2 regions of the Streptomyces sp. NPDC030021 genome follow, and region 2 is predicted to be linked to the other one. Evidence: riboswitches for the same ligand, from Rfam matches in the RefSeq annotation. Region 2 holds a riboswitch; the other holds the start of a gene.
The links. A riboswitch is a leader RNA that binds a small molecule or an ion and turns the genes downstream of it on or off. The one in region 2 is predicted to bind S-adenosylmethionine.
Positions count from the first base shown of each region.

Region 1 (8,410 bases), on a different contig from region 2:
GTGCATCGGTGGTCGATCGCGCCAGGACTAGCCGAGTGCGAGCTTGACCATGTCCGCCTGCGGACCCTTCTGGCCCTGCGAGATCTCGAACTCGACCCGCTGACCCTCTTCAAGGGTGCGGTACCCGTCCATCTGGATGGCGCTGTAGTGGACGAACACATCCGCACCACCGTCGACCGCGATGAAGCCGTAGCCCTTCTCCGCGTTGAACCACTTGACGGTGCCCTGAGCCATGCCTAACTCCCCTATTACTGGCCCTTGCGCAGGAACGCACTTCACGATCCCGGGTCAGAACTTGCGTCGGAACGCGTCGACCGAGGCTGAATGTATCTGCGCGGATGCTGTCTGCAACAGGTCAATCCGATGAGAATTCTGGACACCGAGAAAGATTGAAATAGAGTGAAAATTTGCCATACTCCCGGGCAACTCGGGCCTGACATATCTCGCCAAAGCCTCATACCGCACTCGCATGTTGGCCCGATGTCGACCCTTGCGCGGCCCGTTCATATGCAGGGGGCAAGAACAGCGGAGGGGACTTCCCCAACCCTACCGTGCCCAATCAAGCAGAATTGCCCCCTCCGTTTTTAGCGGAGGGGGCAATTTCGGTTTGCGCGTGTCACCTGAGCGGTGACCCGGGAGAACCGGGAGAGAACCGGAGAATCAGCAACCGCCGGCGACGGCCGGGATGATCGAGACGCCGGCGCCGTCGGGCGTCGCAGCCTGCAGCCCGCCCTCGAAGCGCACGTCGTCGTCGTTGACGTAGACGTTCACGAAACGGCGCAGCTTGCCCTGGTCGTCCAGGACGCGCGCGGCGATGCCCGGGTGGTTCTTCTCCAGGGACTCGATGACCTCGGCGAGGGTCGTACCCTCGGCCGGGACCTCGGCGACGCCGCCGGTGTAGGTGCGCAGGATGGTGGGGATGCGGACGTTGACGCTCATGGCGCTACTGCCTTTCCGGTAGGGCGGAGGAGAAGGGGAGGGGGTGTCCGGCGGGTCAGGCCCGACCATGACCCGCCGGACGCCCCCTAGGCCAGGCCGGCGGCGCGGAACGCGTCCAGGCTCGGGCGGATGGTGGCGGTCTGCCCGCTGTCCGCGGCCACCGCCTCCAGGGTCTTGAGGCCGTCACCGGTGTTGAGGACGACGGTGGTCAGCGTCGGGTCGAGCTGCCCGTTGTCGATGAGCTTCTTCGTCACGCCGACGGTCACACCGCCCGCGGTCTCGCCGAAGATGCCCTCGGTCTGCGCGAGGATCTTGATGGCCTCGACCACCTGCTCGTCGGTGACGTCCTCGACGAAACCGCCGGTGCGGCGGGCGATGTCCAGGACGTACGGGCCGTCCGCCGGGTTGCCGATGGCCAGCGACTTGGCGATGGTGTTCGGCTTCTGCGGGCGGACCACGTCGTGACCGGCCTTGAAGGCGGTGGACACCGGGGAGCAGCCCTCGGCCTGGGCGCCGAAGATCTTGTACGGCTTGTCCTCGACGAGGCCGAGCTTGATGAGCTCCTGCAGACCCTTGTCGATCTTCGTCAGCTGCGAGCCGGACGCGATCGGGATCACGATCTGGTCGGGCAGCTGCCAGCCGAGCTGCTCGCAGATCTCGTACGCGAGCGTCTTGGAGCCCTCGCCGTAGTACGGGCGCAGGTTGACGTTGACGAAGCCCCAGCCCTCGCCCAGCGGGTCGCCGATGAGCTCGGAGCAGAAGCGGTTCACGTCGTCGTAGTTGCCCTCGATGCCGACCAGGTCGCCGCCGTACACACCGGCCATGACGACCTTGCCCTGCTCCAGGTCGTGCGGGATGAACACGCAGGAGCGGAAGCCGGCCCGGGCGGCCGCGGCGCCGACGGCGCCGGCCAGGTTGCCGGTCGAGGAGCAGGACAGGGTGGTGAAGCCGAAGGCGCGGGCGGCCTCGACGGCGATGGCCACGACGCGGTCCTTGAAGGAGTGCGTCGGGTTGCCGGAGTCGTCCTTGACGTAGAGCTTGCCGGTGATGCCCAGCTCCTTGGCCAGGTTGGCCGCGTCCACGAGCTTGGTGAAGCCGGGGTTCAGGCTGGGCTTGGCGGCCACGTCCGCGGGGACGGGCAGCAGCGGCGCGTAGCGCCAGATGTTGTTCGGGCCGGCCTCGATCGCGGCGCGCAGGGCCTCGGGGTCACCGGTCGGGAGGTCGTAGGCGACTTCCAGCGGTCCGAAGCACTCGGCGCACGCGAAGATGGGGCCGAGTTCGAAGCGGGTACCGCACTCGCGACAGGAAAGGCCGGTGGCAGGTCCGAGATCAACAGAGGTGGCGACAGTCTGTGCAGCCATGATGGCGAGGCCCTTTCTCCTCATCTTCCCCATGGCGCACTTCGCCATGAGACGGAATTGGCACCTTCCCTAGCCGGGGACCTCGCTGACGAGCGCTGACGCGCGATCGCGAGAACCGACTGGAGGGTTGCCGGGGCTTCAACGGGCCGTGTCCCTCTGCCCCTCTGGATGAGCGGTATGGCACCGGCACACGCGCTCTATGGCGCGCCGGTGCGTTTGTAGGCGGGGACCCCCGGCATGCGGTGGTCCTTCGCGTTGTTCAAGACTGTAACCGAAGGCCCGGGCGGTTGAGACAGCCGTCCGAACCGCGAGATGGATCACATAAGGGCGAATATCGCCGACACGCAGGGAGTGCTGAGAGTGCTGGAAGAGGTGGAGCGATGGCTGGCCGACCGCTCCTGGTCCGCCGCCGACCGACCGCTCGCCCAGCTGCTCGACCGGAAACGGGCGGCCGGGACCACGGTCAGCGTCGTGCTGCCCGCGCTGGACGAGGAGGCGACGGTCGGCGCGATCGTCGAGACCGTCCGGCGTGAGCTGATCGAGGGACTGCCGGTCCCCCTGGTCGACGAGCTGGTCGTCATCGACTCGGGCTCCGCCGACCGGACCGCGGAGGTCGCGGCGAAGGCCGGGGCCCGGGTGGTGCACCGCGACGAGATCCTGCCCCGCCTCCCGGCGCTGCCCGGCAAGGGCGAGGTGCTGTGGCGCTCGCTGCTGGCCACCGGCGGGGACATCGTCTGCTTCGTCGACGCCGACCTGCGGGACTTCTCCGCCACCTTCGTCTCCGGCATCGTCGGACCGCTGCTGACCGATCCCGACGTGCAGTTCGTCAAGGCGATGTACGACCGCCCGCTCGGGGACGCCCCGGGGCAGGGCGGCCGGGTCACCGAGCTGGTCGCCCGCCCGCTCCTCAACCTCCACTGGCCGCAACTGGCCGGCTTCGTGCAGCCGCTGGGCGGCGAGTACGCCGTACGCCGCTCCCTGCTGGAACGGCTGCCGTTCCCCGTCGGGTACGGCGTCGAGCTGGGCCTGCTGGTCGACGCGCTGCACACGGTCGGGCTGGACGCGCTGGCCCAGGTGGACGTGGGCGTACGGGTCCACCGCCACCAGGACGGGCAGGCGCTGGGCCGGATGGCCGCTGCGATCTACCGCACCGCCCAGGTACGGCTCTCGCGCGGGCACCTCGTACGGCCGGAGCTCACGCAGTTCGAGCGCGGGCCGGAGGGCTTCGTACCGCGGACGCATCCCGTGGACACGGAGGAGCGGCCGCCGATGGCGGGCATCAAGGAGTACGCGCTGCGTCGCGTGGCGTGAGGGAACGTACGGTTTGAGCGGGCCCGGGCCGGGCTAGGTTGGCCGCATGGCTTCCCAGGTGCTCGTCGCAGCGAACCGCGGCCCCCTCTCCTACGCCCTCGCAGAGGACGGGACGCTCAGTGCCCGGCGCGGCGGAGGCGGTCTCGTCTCCGGACTCTCCACGGCCCTCGCCGAGCAGCCGGAGGCGCTGTGGATCTGCGCGGCGCTGTCGGACGCGGACCGGGAGGCGGTCCGCCGGGGCGTGGCCGAGCCGGGCGTCCGGATGCTGGACATCGATCCCACGATGTATGACGACGCGTACAACGGGATCGCCAATTCTGTGCTGTGGTTCACGCACCACCACCTGTACGACATTCCGCGCGAGCCGGTCTTCGACGCCGAGTTCCGGCGGCAGTGGGAGTCGTACGAGCGCTACAACCACGCCTTCGCCGAGGCCCTGGCCGAGGAGGCCGCCGAGGGCGCGCAGGTGCTGGTCCAGGACTACCACCTGGCCCTGGTGCCCGGACTGCTGCGGGTGCTCCGCCCCGACCTGCGGATCGCGCACTTCACGCACACCCCGTGGGCCGCGCCCGGCTATCTCGCCATCCTGCCGGACGTGGTCCGCGAGACCCTGCTGTGGGGCATGCTCGGCGCGGACGTGCTCGGCTTCCACACCGAGGCGTGGGCGGCCGAGTTCCTGGGCTCGGCGCGGCTCGACGACGCGTGGGGGCGGTCCGAGGTGCGCGACGGCTCGGTGGTGGAGCACCGCCGGTACACGGTGTGGTCCACCCGCACCACGCACGTGCGCGCGTACCCACTGGGCGTGGACGGGGACGAGCTGCGGGCGCTGGCGCACCGGCCGGAGGTGAACGCCAAGCTGGCGGAGCTGCGGGCGGAGGTCGACGGCCTGCGGACGATCGTCCGCGTGGACCGCACGGAGCTGTCGAAGAACATCCTGCGCGGCCTGCTGGCCTACCGGGAACTGCTGACCACGCGCCCGCAGTGGCGGGGCCGGGTGGTCCACCTCGCGTCGGCGTACCCGTCGCGGCAGGACCTGACGGTGTACCGGGAGTACACGGCGGCGGTGGCGGAGCTGGCGGCGGAGATCAACGCGGAGTTCGGTACGGAGGACTGGCAGCCGGTGCTGGTGTCGGTGAAGGACGACTTCGCACGCTCGCTGGCGGCGTACCGGCTGGCGGACGTGGCGCTGGTGAACCCGGTGCGGGACGGGATGAACCTGGTGGCGAAGGAGATCCCGGTGGTGTCGGAGGCGGGGTGCGTGCTGGTGCTGTCCACCGGGGCGGGGGCGTACGAGGAGCTCCGCCAGGACGCGCTGACGGTGAACCCGTTCGACGTGACGGCGACGGCGGACGCGCTCCACGCGGCGCTGGCCATGCCGGTGGGTGAGCGCGCGGAACGCACCAAACGCCTCGCGGCGGCGGCGACGTCCCTCCCCCCGACGGCCTGGTTCAAAGCCCAGCTGTCGGCCCTGGCCTGAGCCATCCCTGCAGCGCCGCTGCTGGGGCTCCGCCCCAGACCCCGCCATTCCAGCCTCGCCGGCGTTTGAGGCGCGGGGGTCCGGGGGCAGCGCCCCCGCAGCGGACGCTCAGGTACGGATGGCGGTGGCCAGGGCGGCCAGGAAGGCGGCGACCGTGCCCGGGCCCGGGAGGACCAGGTCGGCCCGCGCGGCGAGCTCGGGGACCTCGGCGGAGCCACTGCACACCAGCAGCCCCGGCAGGCCCTCGGCCCGGCGCTTCTCGACCGCCGAGTACGCCGCCAGGTCACCCAGGTCGTCGCCCGCGTACAGCACCGCCTCCGCGCCCCGCTCCGCCAGGAACTCGGTCAGGGCGACGCCCTTGTCCATGCCGGGCGGCCTCAGCTCCAGCACCGCCCGCCCCGGCTCGACCATCAGCCCGTGCCGCGCCGCGAGCTCCGCCAGCGGCTCCCGCAGCGCCGCGAAGGCCGCCGCCGGATCCTCCGCCCGCCGGGTGTGCACGGCCAGTGCCCGGCCCTTCTCCTCGATCCAGGTGCCGCGCCAGGCCCCGATGGAGTCCAGGAACCCCGGCAGCTCCGCCCGGACCGCCGCCACCCCGGGGTGCTCGGCGGGCGCGTGGACGATGCCGCTGACGGCGTCCCACCGTTCGGCTCCGTAGTGGCCGAGGACGACCAGGTGCTGCAGGCCGGGGACTCCGGCGAAGCCCCCGTAGCGGACGGCGACGCCCGCCGGCCGTCCGGTGATCACCGCCACCGAGTCGACCTCGGGGGCGAGTACGGACAGGGCCGGGACGGCTCCGGGGTGGGCTCGGGCCTGGTCCGGGTCCGGGACGATGTCGGCGAGGGTGCCGTCGAAGTCCAGTGCGACCACGGACCGGCGGGGTGCGCGGAGCAGGGCCGCGAGTCCCTCGCGTCCGGCTGCGGTGACGGGCATCGGCAGGTCGTGCGGATGACTCCCCATACGCACGACCCTAACGGCCGGGCGGTGCCACGGCTACGGCTATCGCCGGGCTCGCTGGGCCTCGCGGATCCTGCGCAGCCGGTTCACCGTGCCCGGGGCGTGGGCCAGTGCCCGCGGGTCGTCCATCAGTGCGTTGAGCAACTGGTAGTAGCGGACAGGGGCCATCCCCAGCCCCTCCCGGATGGCCCGTTCCTTGGCTCCGGGCCCGGCCCAGGTGCGTCCCTCGTACGCGAGCACCGCGGCCTCCGTGGCCGTCAACTGCCCCTCGTCCGTCATACGGCCAGATTAACGCCGCGCTCTGACACCCGGCCCGCCGCCACCGGTCAGCGCGGGTCCGCCGCCCGGGCGGCGGCGGCGACCTGCTCCAGCACCTTCGCGGGCTGTCCGCCCGGCTGGACGGTCTTGCCGATGTTCTGCTTGATGTCCTCGCTGACGCCCGCCCAGGACTTCTTGCCGACCGGGTACAGCCGGGAGCTGGGCAGTGCCGCCAGGAAGGGCTTCAGCTGCAGGGCCGAGCCGCCGGTGGCGGCCTGCTTGGCCTGGTAGCCGCTGGTGGTGGCGGGCAGCAGGTCGTACTTGTCGGTGAAGGCCGTCACGTTCTTCGGCTGGTACAGGAAGTCCAGGAACTTGCCGGACTCCTGGCGGTGGCCGTTCTTGAAGGCCATGACCCAGTCCGCGACGCCCATCGCGGGCTGATCGCTGCCGTCGGACGTGGGCAGCGGCACCATGCCGAACTTCACGCCCTTGGCCGCGGCCTGCTTGAGCAGCGTCGGGTGCCCGTTGAGCATGCCGACCTCGCCCTTGGTGAAGCCGTCGAAGGCGGCCTGGCGGTCCAGCTTGCCGGGCTCCACGGGGCCGGTCAGCCCCTGGCCGACCATCTTGTCCCGCAGGAACTCCAGCGCCTTGACGTTGGGGGCGGAGTCGATCGAGTACGACTCCTCGTTGTCGGTGTAGCCGCCACCGCCCGCGAGCATCCACATCATCGTCTCGGCCTGCGCCTCCTCGCGGCCCAGCGGCAGCGCGAAGGGCGTGGGCACGTTGGCGGCCTTGAGCTTCTTGGCGGCGGCTTCCAGGTCCGCCCAGCTCTTCGGCTGCCAGCCCTTGGCGTCCTTGCCGATCACGCCGGCGTCGGCGAGCAGCTTCTCGTTGTAGAAGAGCAGGCGGGTGCTGGACACGAAGGGCATGCCGTACTGGACCTGCTTGACCTTGCCGGCGTCCGCGAGCGGCCCGAGGAAGTCGGCCTCGGTCTTCACGGAGAGCAGCTCTTCCGCCGAGTACAGCTTGCCGGCGGCCGCGTAGTCGGAGTAGGCGCCGATCTGGGCTATGTCGGGGGCCTTGCCGGCCTTGACCATCTCGGCGACCTTGGCGTCGACCTCGGACCAGGAGTAGACGCTGACCTCGACCTTGGTGCCCGGGTTGGCCTTCTCGAAGCCCGCGGCGAGGTCCTTCCAGTAAGCCTCGGAGGAGTTCTGCGGATTGTCCCCGTAGTCGGCCGCCACGACCCGCAGGGTCACCTCGTTGTCTCCGGTGAGCCCGCCGATGGCTCCGCAGCCCGTCAGCGTCACGGCAGTCAGGCACAGCGCGGCGCCTGACGCGGCCAGGCTCAGGTAACGGCCCTTCACAGTTCTCCATCCACCCCTTCTTGTACGTACGATCCACGTAAGGTCTACACCACTTTGGCGGCTCGTCCACATCGGGCTCCCGACCTGGGTCCCGAATTTGTATGGCCACTCAACAATCCCTCCCAATGGACTAGACCTTTCCCCGCCGAGCACGCGAGACTGTCTCTGTGAAACCCGTGAAACACGTCATCGCCCTCGATGTGGGCGGCACCGGGATGAAGGCCGCCCTCGTCGCCGGCGACGGCACCCTGCTCCACGAAGCGCGCCGGGCCACCGGCCGCGAGCGGGGCCCCGACGCCGTCGTCGAGACGATCCAGGACTTCGCCGCCGAGCTGCTCGACACCGGCCGGGAACGCTTCGGACGGCCCGCCTCGGCCGCCGGCGTCGCCGTCCCGGGCATCGTCGACGCCAAGAACGGGATCGCCGTCTACGCGGCGAACCTGGGCTGGCGCGACGTACCGATGCGCGCCCTGCTCAGCAGCCGCCTCGGCGGCATCCCGGTCGCCCTCGGCCACGACGTGCGCACGGGCGGACTCGCCGAGGGCCGCATCGGCGCCGGCCGGGGCGCCGACCGCTTCCTCTTCGTCCCGCTCGGCACCGGCATCGCCGGAGCCATCGGCATCGCCGGCCGCATCGAGGCCGGCGCCCACGGCTACGCGGGCGAGATCGGGCACATCGTGGTGCGCCCGGGCGGCCCCGCCTGCGGCTGCGGCCAGCACGGCTGCCTGGAAACCCTCGCCTCC
Region 1 covers NZ_JBVIAH010000043.1:15,148-23,557, reverse strand. The annotation lists gene ACZ4YL_RS40880 (cold-shock protein) at 28-234, opposite strand; gene ACZ4YL_RS40875 (MoaD/ThiS family protein) at 661-939, opposite strand; gene thrC (threonine synthase) at 1,026-2,300, opposite strand; SAM riboswitch class I at 2,318-2,475, opposite strand; gene ACZ4YL_RS40865 (glucosyl-3-phosphoglycerate synthase) at 2,661-3,611, shown strand; gene ACZ4YL_RS40860 (alpha,alpha-trehalose-phosphate synthase (UDP-forming)) at 3,658-5,088, shown strand; gene otsB (trehalose-phosphatase) at 5,197-6,045, opposite strand; gene ACZ4YL_RS40850 (DUF3263 domain-containing protein) at 6,085-6,321, opposite strand; gene ACZ4YL_RS40845 (extracellular solute-binding protein) at 6,369-7,667, opposite strand; gene ACZ4YL_RS40840 (ROK family protein) at 7,844-8,410, shown strand, end outside.
Region 1: another riboswitch for S-adenosylmethionine. It lies ahead of thrC (threonine synthase); the one in region 2 lies ahead of ACZ4YL_RS28955 (aminotransferase class V-fold PLP-dependent enzyme).

Region 2 (8,410 bases):
AGCCCGGACGCGCCGAGCCGAGGAGACCCTCGTGCGGGGCACCGCCCCACACCACCCAGCCCCGCCGGCGATTGAGGCGCGGGTCCGGGCGGAGCCCGGCATGGATCCGGACCCGCCGCACACCGCCAAGCCCCCCGCAAGGGACCGAGGCAAGGGCAGAGCCGTACCGCACACCGCCGAGCGGACCGCAGGTCACACGGCGGGTACGCAGCGGCCTTCCTCCGTGCGGTACTGCCACTTGGCTCCGGTGGTGACCAGTTCCCTCACGGCGCCGACGAAGCGGTCGACGTGCTCGTCGGGGGTCCCGGCGCCGAAGCTGACGCGGATCGCGTTCAGCGAGCGCTCCCCCGGCGCCGCCTCGGGGGCTCCGCATTCGCCCTGGGCCTGCGGCTCGCTGCCCAGCAGGGTGCGGACCAGCGGGTGGGCGCAGAACAGGCCGTCGCGGACGCCGATCCCGTACTCGGCGGACAGCGCGGCGGCGAAGTGGGAGCTGTTCCAGCCGTCCACCACGAAGGAGATGACGCCGACCCGCGGGGCGTCGTCCCCGAAGAGGGAGAGGATCCGGACCGCCGGGACCTCCGCCAGGCCGCTGCGGACCTTCGCGATGAGGTGCTGCTCGCGGGCGACGAGGTTCTCGAAGCCGGCCTCGGTCAGGGCCTTGCAGGCCGAGGCGATGGAGTAGACGCCGATGACGTTCGGGGAGCCGGCCTCGTGGCGGGCCGCGGTGGTGTGCCACTCGACGTCCACGCCGCCGTCCTCGCGCCGGGCCACCTTGCGGGAGGCCCCGCCTCCGGCCAGGTACGGCTGCGCTTCCTGCAGCCAGTCCGCGCGTCCGGCGAGCACGCCCGAGCCGAAGGGCGCGTAGAGCTTGTGCCCGGAGAAGGCGACCCAGTCGACGTCCAGCTCCTGCACGGAGACGGGGTGGTGCGGGGCCAGTTGGGCGGCGTCCAGCACGATGCGCGCGCCGTGGGCGTGCGCGGCGGCGGCGAGTTCCTTGACCGGCCACAGCTCGCCGGTGACGTTGGAGGCGCCGGTGACGCAGACCAGCGCGGGACCGTGAGGGTCGCGGTCGGCGAGCGCCCGCTCCAGGGTGGCGACGGCCTCGGCGGGGGTGCGCGGCGCGTTGAGGTAGGTGACCTGTGCGTCGACCCACGGCAGCAGGGAGGCGTGGTGCTCGGTCTCGAAGACGAACACCTGGCAGTCGGCGGGGAGTACGGCGGCGAGCAGGTTCAGCGAGTCGGTGGTGGACCGGGTGAAGACGACCTGGTCGGTGGGCCGGCAGTCGAGGAACTCGGCGACGGTGACCCGGCTCTGCTCGAAGAGGTCGGTGGAGAGCTGCGAGAGGTATCCGGCGCCGCGGTGCACGCTGCCGTAGTACGGGGCGTACGCGGCCACGTCGTCCCAGACCCGCTGCAGGGCGGGGGCGCTGGCCGCGTAGTCGAGGGCCGCGTAGGTGACCTCGCCGCCGGTGACGAGCGGGACGGTGACGTCCCGGCCGAGGACCGCGAGCGGCTCGGCACAGGCGGGGTCGACGGTGGCTGCGGCGGTGGTGGCGACGGCGGCGTTCAGGGTTGCGGACATGGCGGTGTCTCCCGGCAGGCAGGGCTGAATGGCTTCGGTGTGCCCGTACGCGGGTACGGCGCTGCGGCCGTCCGGGGTACGGGAGGGTCCTCGGTCCGCGCTGGGCGGGGGTACACGGAAGTGACCCTGATCCGAGGGGTGAAGTAGGGGCGGAGCCGCCCTATCGCATTCGCTTGCTCACGGAAAAAGCTCCTCGAGAAGACCAGGACCCCTGGCGTCGAGGGATCCGCGCTTGCCGTAGGCCTTGCTGCCTACGACCTGGTCATCACCCGGGGCACCCCGCCACGGAAGGAGGGTTGCCGGACAGCAAGCCGGGGCCTAAACGCTGTCACTCGTGACCTGGTCAGCATCCTGCCACAAGATCGCCCGAACGCAAGACCCCGGTCCGAATGGCGGACCGGGGTCGTTGCTTTCACGCCGTTCTCACACCGCTACGCGTTGCTGGCCGTCACCCAGCGTTCCAGGGCCGCCCGCGCCGCACCCGAGTCGATGGACTCCGCCGCACGGGCGATACCGGCCGTGATCTGCTCCTCCAGGCTGCCGGGGCCCGGGTCGAGGGCCACCAGGGCCGCCGCCGAGTTCAGCAGCACGGCGTCGCGGACCGGTCCGGTCTCGCCGGCCAGCAGGCGGCGGGCCACGTCCGCGTTGTACGAGGGGTCCCCGCCGGCCAGGGCGGAGACGTCGACCAGGGAGATGCCCACGTCACGGGGGTCGAAGGCCCGCTCGGAGACCTTGCCGTCGCCGACCCACCAGATGCGCGAGGTCGACGTCGTGGTCAGTTCGTCCAGGCCGTCGTCACCGCGGAAGACCAGCGCGGACGAGCCCCGCTCGGCGAGCACGCCCGCGATGATCGGGGCCATCCGGGGATCGGCCACGCCGGTCGCCTGGGCGCGCACCCGGGCCGGGTTGGTCAGCGGGCCCAGCGCGTTGAAGAAGGTCCGGATGCCCAGTTCCTTGCGGGCCGCGGCCACATGGCGCAGTGCCGGGTGGAACTTGACCGCGAAGCAGAAGGTGATGCCGGCCTCCTCGGCGACCTCCACGACCCGCTCGCGGCTCAGCTGGAGGTTGACCCCGAGCTTTTCCAGGACGTCCGAGGAGCCGCTCGCGGAGGACGCGGCCCGGTTGCCGTGCTTGACGACCTTGGCGCCGGTACCGGCCACCACGATCGCCGACATCGTGGAGATGTTCACCGTTTTGGCCCCGTCGCCGCCGGTGCCGACGATGTCCACCGTGCGGCCCGGCACCTCGATCAGGTTGGCGTGCGCGTACATCGCCCGTACGAGGCCGTTGATCTCCTCGACCGTCTCCCCCTTGGCCCGCAGCGCGACCGTGAAGCCGGCGATCTGGGCGTCGGTGGCCTCCCCCCGCATGATCCGGTCCATGGCCCAGGCGGTGTCCTCCGCACGCAGGTCCCGGCCGGTCAGCAGAGCGTCGAGAACGCCCGGCCAGCCACGGGCCGCCACGCTGTCGCCGCCTGCCGGGGTCGCAACGTTCATGGTCCGCTCCTGCTGTCGGTGGGCCGTCCCCATATTCTGGCGCCCACGTCTGATCGGTCAGGGTTCAGCCTATCCAGCCCCGGTTACGGCAAAGAGCCCCGTCCAGACACTGGACGGGGCTCTCGCCGTGGCGACACCAGGACTGACCGGAATCAGTCCCTCATGCGTTCATACGGGGATCAGTGGTGGCCGTGGCCGGCCTGGATCTCCTTGTATTCCTCCACCGTGGGCTTCGGAATCTGGTTGTTCTCGCCGTAGAAGCCCTTGCTGAGCTTCGCGCGCAGCTTCTCGGCGGCCTTCACCTTGCGCTCGACACCGTTCTCGTCGACCGTCGGGCCGATCTCGATCGGCTTGTACTGCTCGTGCGCGGTGAGCTTGTGCAGCTGGCCCGCCGGGAGCGGCTCGTGGACCTCGACGAACTCACCGTGCGGCAGACGCTTGATGATGCCGGTCTCGCGACCGTGCAGCACCTTGTCGTGGTCCCGGCGCTGGAGGCCGAGGCAGATCCGCTTGGTGACGATGAAGGCGAGGACCGGGACGACGAAGAAGCCGATCCGGACGAACCAGGTGATCGAGTTGATCGACAGGTGGAAGTACTGGGCGAACATGTCGTTGCCACCGCCGATGAGGAGCACGATGTACTCCGCGATCCAGGCGACACCGAAGCCCGTACGGGTCGGGACGTTGCGCGGGCGGTCCAGGATGTGGTGCTCGCGCTTGTCCCCGGTGACCCAGGACTCGATGAACGGCCAGGCGGCGATCGAGCCCAGCACAAGCGGGAAGAGCAGCAGCGGGATGAAAACGCCCAGGACGAGCGTGTGGCCCCACAGGTTGATCTCCCAGCCGGGCATGGCTCGGATCAGGCCTTCCGGCATACCCATGTACCAGTCGGGCTGCGCACCGGTGGACACGTGGTCCGGGCGGTACGGGCCGAGCGCCCAGATCGGGTTGATCGTGGCGATGGCCGCGACGGCCGCGATGACACCGAAGACCAGGAAGAAGAAGCCTCCGGCCTTGGCCATGTAGACCGGCAGCAGCGGCATGCCGACGACGTTGTTGTTCGTCTTGCCGGGACCCGCGAACTGGGTGTGCTTGTGGTAGAAGACCAGGATCAGGTGGGCCACGAGCAGGCCCATCATGATGCCGGGCAGCAGCAGGATGTGCACCGAGTAGAACCGCGCGACGAAGTCGCCGCCCGGGAACTCCCCGCCGAACAGGAACATCGACAGGTACGTGCCGACGACCGGGACGGACAGGATGGCGCCCTGCATGAAGCGGACACCGGTACCCGAGAGCAGGTCGTCCGGCAGCGAGTAACCGGTGAAGCCGGTGAACATGCCGAGGACCAGCAGCAGGAAGCCGAAGATCCAGTTGACCTCACGCGGCTTGCGGAACGCGCCGGTGAAGAAGACGCGCATCATGTGCACGATCATCGCCGCGACGAAGATCAGCGCCGCCCAGTGGTGGATCTGACGGATCAGCAGGCCACCGCGGACGTCGAAGCTGATGTCCAGCGTCGAGGCGAAGGCCTCGGACATCATGACGCCCTGCATCGGCACGTACGAGCCGTGGTACACGACCTCGTTCATGCTCGGGTGGAAGAACAGCGTCAGGTACACACCCGTGAGGATGATGATGATGAAGCTGTAGAGGCAGATCTCACCCAGCATGAAGGACCAGTGGTCCGGGAAGATCTTGCGCATGTTGGCCTTGGCCAGGCCGTAGATGCCCAGGCGGCCGTCCGCCCAGTCCGCTACGCGCTCGCCGGCCGGCGCTTTGCGCTCGTTGTTGTCGCTGGTGCTCATCCGCGCTCCCAGAATGCAGGACCGACGGGCACTTCGAAGTCGCCAAGCGCTTCGAGGAAGCCTTCGTCATTCACGCCGATCCGCAGCTGCGGAAGCGCGTGACCGGCCGGGCCGAAGATGACACGGGCGCCGTCGGAGAGGTCGAAGGTGGACTGGTGGCACGGGCAGAGCACGTGGTGCGTCTGCTGCTCGTACAGGCTGATCGGGCAGCCGACGTGGGTGCAGATCTTGGAGTAGGCCACGATCCCGTCGTGGGACCACTCCAGTTCCTTCTTGTCCTTGATGTCGTCCGGCTGAATGCGGACGATCATCAGGGCAGCCTTGGCGATCTGGACCTGGAAGTCGTGCTGCTCCTCCTCCAGGCCTTCCGGCCTGGCGAAGGTCAGCGACCCGACGAGCACGTCCTCGGGACGCAGCGGCTCGTTGGTGTTGTCGTTGATGAGCAGCTTGCCCTTGGCCCACAGGGTCTTGCGGAGCTTCTCCTCGGGCAGCGGGCCCAGGTCGCGCAGCAGCATCACGCCGGCGAGCGGCACCATGGCCATCGCACCGAGCAGCGTGTTGCGGATCAGGGGCCGGCGGCCGATGCCGGACTCGCTCGCGCCGTCGGCGAAGTCCTGCAGGACCTGCGCCTTGACCTCCGGCGGGGCGGCGATCTCGTGGCGCTCGGCGGCTACCTCGACGTCGGACATCAGGGTGCGGGCCCAGTGGACCGCGCCCGCGCCGATGCAGAAGAGGGCCACGCCCAGGGTCATGCCCAGGGAGAAGTTGAGCGCGCTGACCTTCCCGATGGGGAAGATGTACACGATCTTGTCGACCGGGAAGATCACGTAGGACGCGATGAAGCCGATCGTCGCCAGCATCGACAGGATGAAGAGCATCGCGACGGTGCGCTCGGAGCGCTTCGCCGCCCGCTCGTCGATGTCCTGGATGCGGGGCTTGTGGACCGGCAGGCCCGGGTCGGCGAACGGGTCGTCCGCGACCGCTACGCCACCGTGGTGGGCGTCGCCCTGCTCGCTCGGCAGGTGCTTCTCTTCGGGAATCTCTTGGCTACTCATGACTTCTTGGCCTTAGCGGTGTGGGCCGCGACCCAGACGGCGACAGCGATCAGCGCACCCAGGGCGAAGATCCAGCCGAACAGACCCTCGGAGACGGGGCCGAGGCCACCGAGCTTCAGGCCGCCGGGGCTGGTCGACTTCTCGCCGTTGACGTTCTGGAGGTACGCGATGATGTCCTTCTTCTGCTTCTCCGGCATGGTGCTGTCGGGGAAGGAGGGCATGTTCTGCGGGCCGGTCTGCATGGCCTCGTAGATGTGCTTCGGCGAGACACCCTCAAGGTTGGGGGCGTACTTGCCGTTCGTCAGCGCGCCGCCTTCGCCGGTGAAGTTGTGGCACTGCGCGCAGTTGTTGCGGAAGAGCTCACCACCGTTGGCGATGTCGGCGCCCGCCGGGTCGTACTGCTTCGCGGTCGGCGTGATCGGACCGGCGCCGAGGGACGCGATGTACGCGGCCAGCTGGTCGATCTGCGCCTGCTCGTAGATGACGGGCTTCTTCGGCACCTGGGCGCCGGGCTGCTGGGCGGGCATGCGGCCCGTGCTCACCTGGAAGTCGACGGCCGCGGAGCCGACGCCGACCAGGCTCGGGCCGTCAGAGGAACCCTGACCGCCGGTTCCGTGGCAGCTTGCGCAACCCACGGCGTAGAGCTTCTTGCCCTCCTCGATGGCGAGGGACTGGGCGGTTTCATCGGCCTGCGCCTTGCCCGCGGGGGCGAAGGCGGCGTACAGCCCCCCAGTGGCCGCCAGCGCGAGGAGTAGAACGACGACCGCCGCCAGCGGATGGCGTCGTCGTGCGGAGAGCTTTTTCACGGATTACCCCGGTGTCAGGATCTTCTGCGTCGGTGTGTCTGGATGGAGTGCCGGGTCTTGCCCGGTGACGTGTTCGCTACTTGATCAGGTAGATCGTCGCGAAGAGGCCGATCCAGACGACGTCGACGAAGTGCCAGTAGTAGGACACGACGATGGCCGACGTGGCCTGTTCGTGGGTGAACCTCTTGGCCGCGTACGTCCGGCCGAGGACCAGCAGGAAGGCGATGAGACCGCCCGTCACGTGCAGACCGTGGAAGCCGGTGGTCAGGTAGAACACCGAGCCGTAGGGGTCCGACGAGAGGGACAGGCCCTCATGCTTGACCAGCTCGGTGTACTCGAACACCTGGCCGCCAATGAAGATCGCACCCATGACGAACGTGATGATGAACCACGTCCGGAGCTTCTTCACGTCACCGCGCTCGGCGGCGAATACGCCGAGCTGGCAGGTGAGCGAGGAAAGCACCAGGATCGTCGTGTTCGTCGCCGAGAAGGGAAGATTCAGGGCTTCGGCCTGTTTCGTCCAGAACTCGGGACCCATCACGGATCGCAGGGTGAAGTACATCGCGAAGAGGGCCGCGAAGAACATCAGCTCGGAACTCAACCAGATGATGGTTCCGACGCTGACGAGGTTCGGCCGGTTGACCGTCGGGTGCGCGTGCCCGGTATCTACTGTCGTTGCTGTCGCCACGACCGACATTATGTCGGTCGCTTATCCCGCCCTCACCCCGGGGGGTGCCGTTCGGAGTGTCAGGGGCGTGTGCAAGGCCCGAACGGCCCATCAGATGAGCCCTGCGCGCCGTCACCTGCGACATGTTCGAACCGATGTTGACGGCGCACCGGGAGGAGTAGCATCCCGCGCAACATCAACGTGATTCACGGCCACGTGGAGGAACGAAATGCGGGCGACTGCGCGGGTTCTGGTCTACAGCGACGACGCGGGCACCCGGGAGCAGGTGCGGCTGGCGGCAGGACGCAGGCCCGCCGAGGACCTGCCGCCGGTGGAGTTCCTGGAGTGCGCGACGCTGCCGGCGGTCCTGACGGAGCTGGACGCGGGCGGAATCGACGTGTGCGTGCTGGACGGCGAGGCGGTTCCGGCCGGGGGCATGGGCGTGTGCCGGCAGATCAAAGACGAGATCTTCCGGTGTCCGCCGGTGCTGCTGCTGATGGGGCGCCCCCAGGACGCCTGGCTGGCCACGTGGAGCCGCGCGGACGCCGCCGTGACCCTTCCGGTGGACCCGGTGCAGTTCGCGGACACCCTGGCGGGCCTCCTGAGGACCCGTCTGTCCCTGGACGCCTGATCCGTCCCGCGGGCCCCGTGTGTGCCCGTGTGTGCCCCGCAGGGGCCCGTACGGGTGAATGGGCCGGGATTCTCCCCCCCCGGACGGCGTCCGGGGGGAGAGGCCGGCCCGGGGCCACCTAGACGGTGGGGCGCAGGCGGGCCTGGTCGACCGGGCTGCGGCCTTCCTGGGTGCCCTTGAGCAGGGCGCTGCCCTGGCGCCAGTCCTTCCAGTCCATGTTCCAGTCGCCGAAGCCGTTGCCGAAGACGTCCATGTCGTCGCCGATGCTGTTGATCACCTTGACGACGTCGCCCTCGGTGATGTTCTCGTAGAACCAGGCGGCGTTGCCGGTGCTCATGCCGGTGCAGCCGTGGCTGACGTTCTCGTAGC
Region 2 covers NZ_JBVIAH010000016.1:213,422-221,831, reverse strand. The annotation lists gene ACZ4YL_RS28955 (aminotransferase class V-fold PLP-dependent enzyme) at 193-1,581, opposite strand; SAM riboswitch class IV at 1,805-1,921, opposite strand; gene trpD (anthranilate phosphoribosyltransferase) at 2,013-3,077, opposite strand; gene qcrB (cytochrome bc1 complex cytochrome b subunit) at 3,257-4,882, opposite strand; gene qcrA (cytochrome bc1 complex Rieske iron-sulfur subunit) at 4,879-5,937, opposite strand; gene qcrC (cytochrome bc1 complex diheme cytochrome c subunit) at 5,934-6,743, opposite strand; gene ctaE (aa3-type cytochrome oxidase subunit III) at 6,820-7,440, opposite strand; gene ACZ4YL_RS28925 (hypothetical protein) at 7,640-8,041, shown strand; gene ACZ4YL_RS28920 (L,D-transpeptidase) at 8,160-8,410, opposite strand, start outside.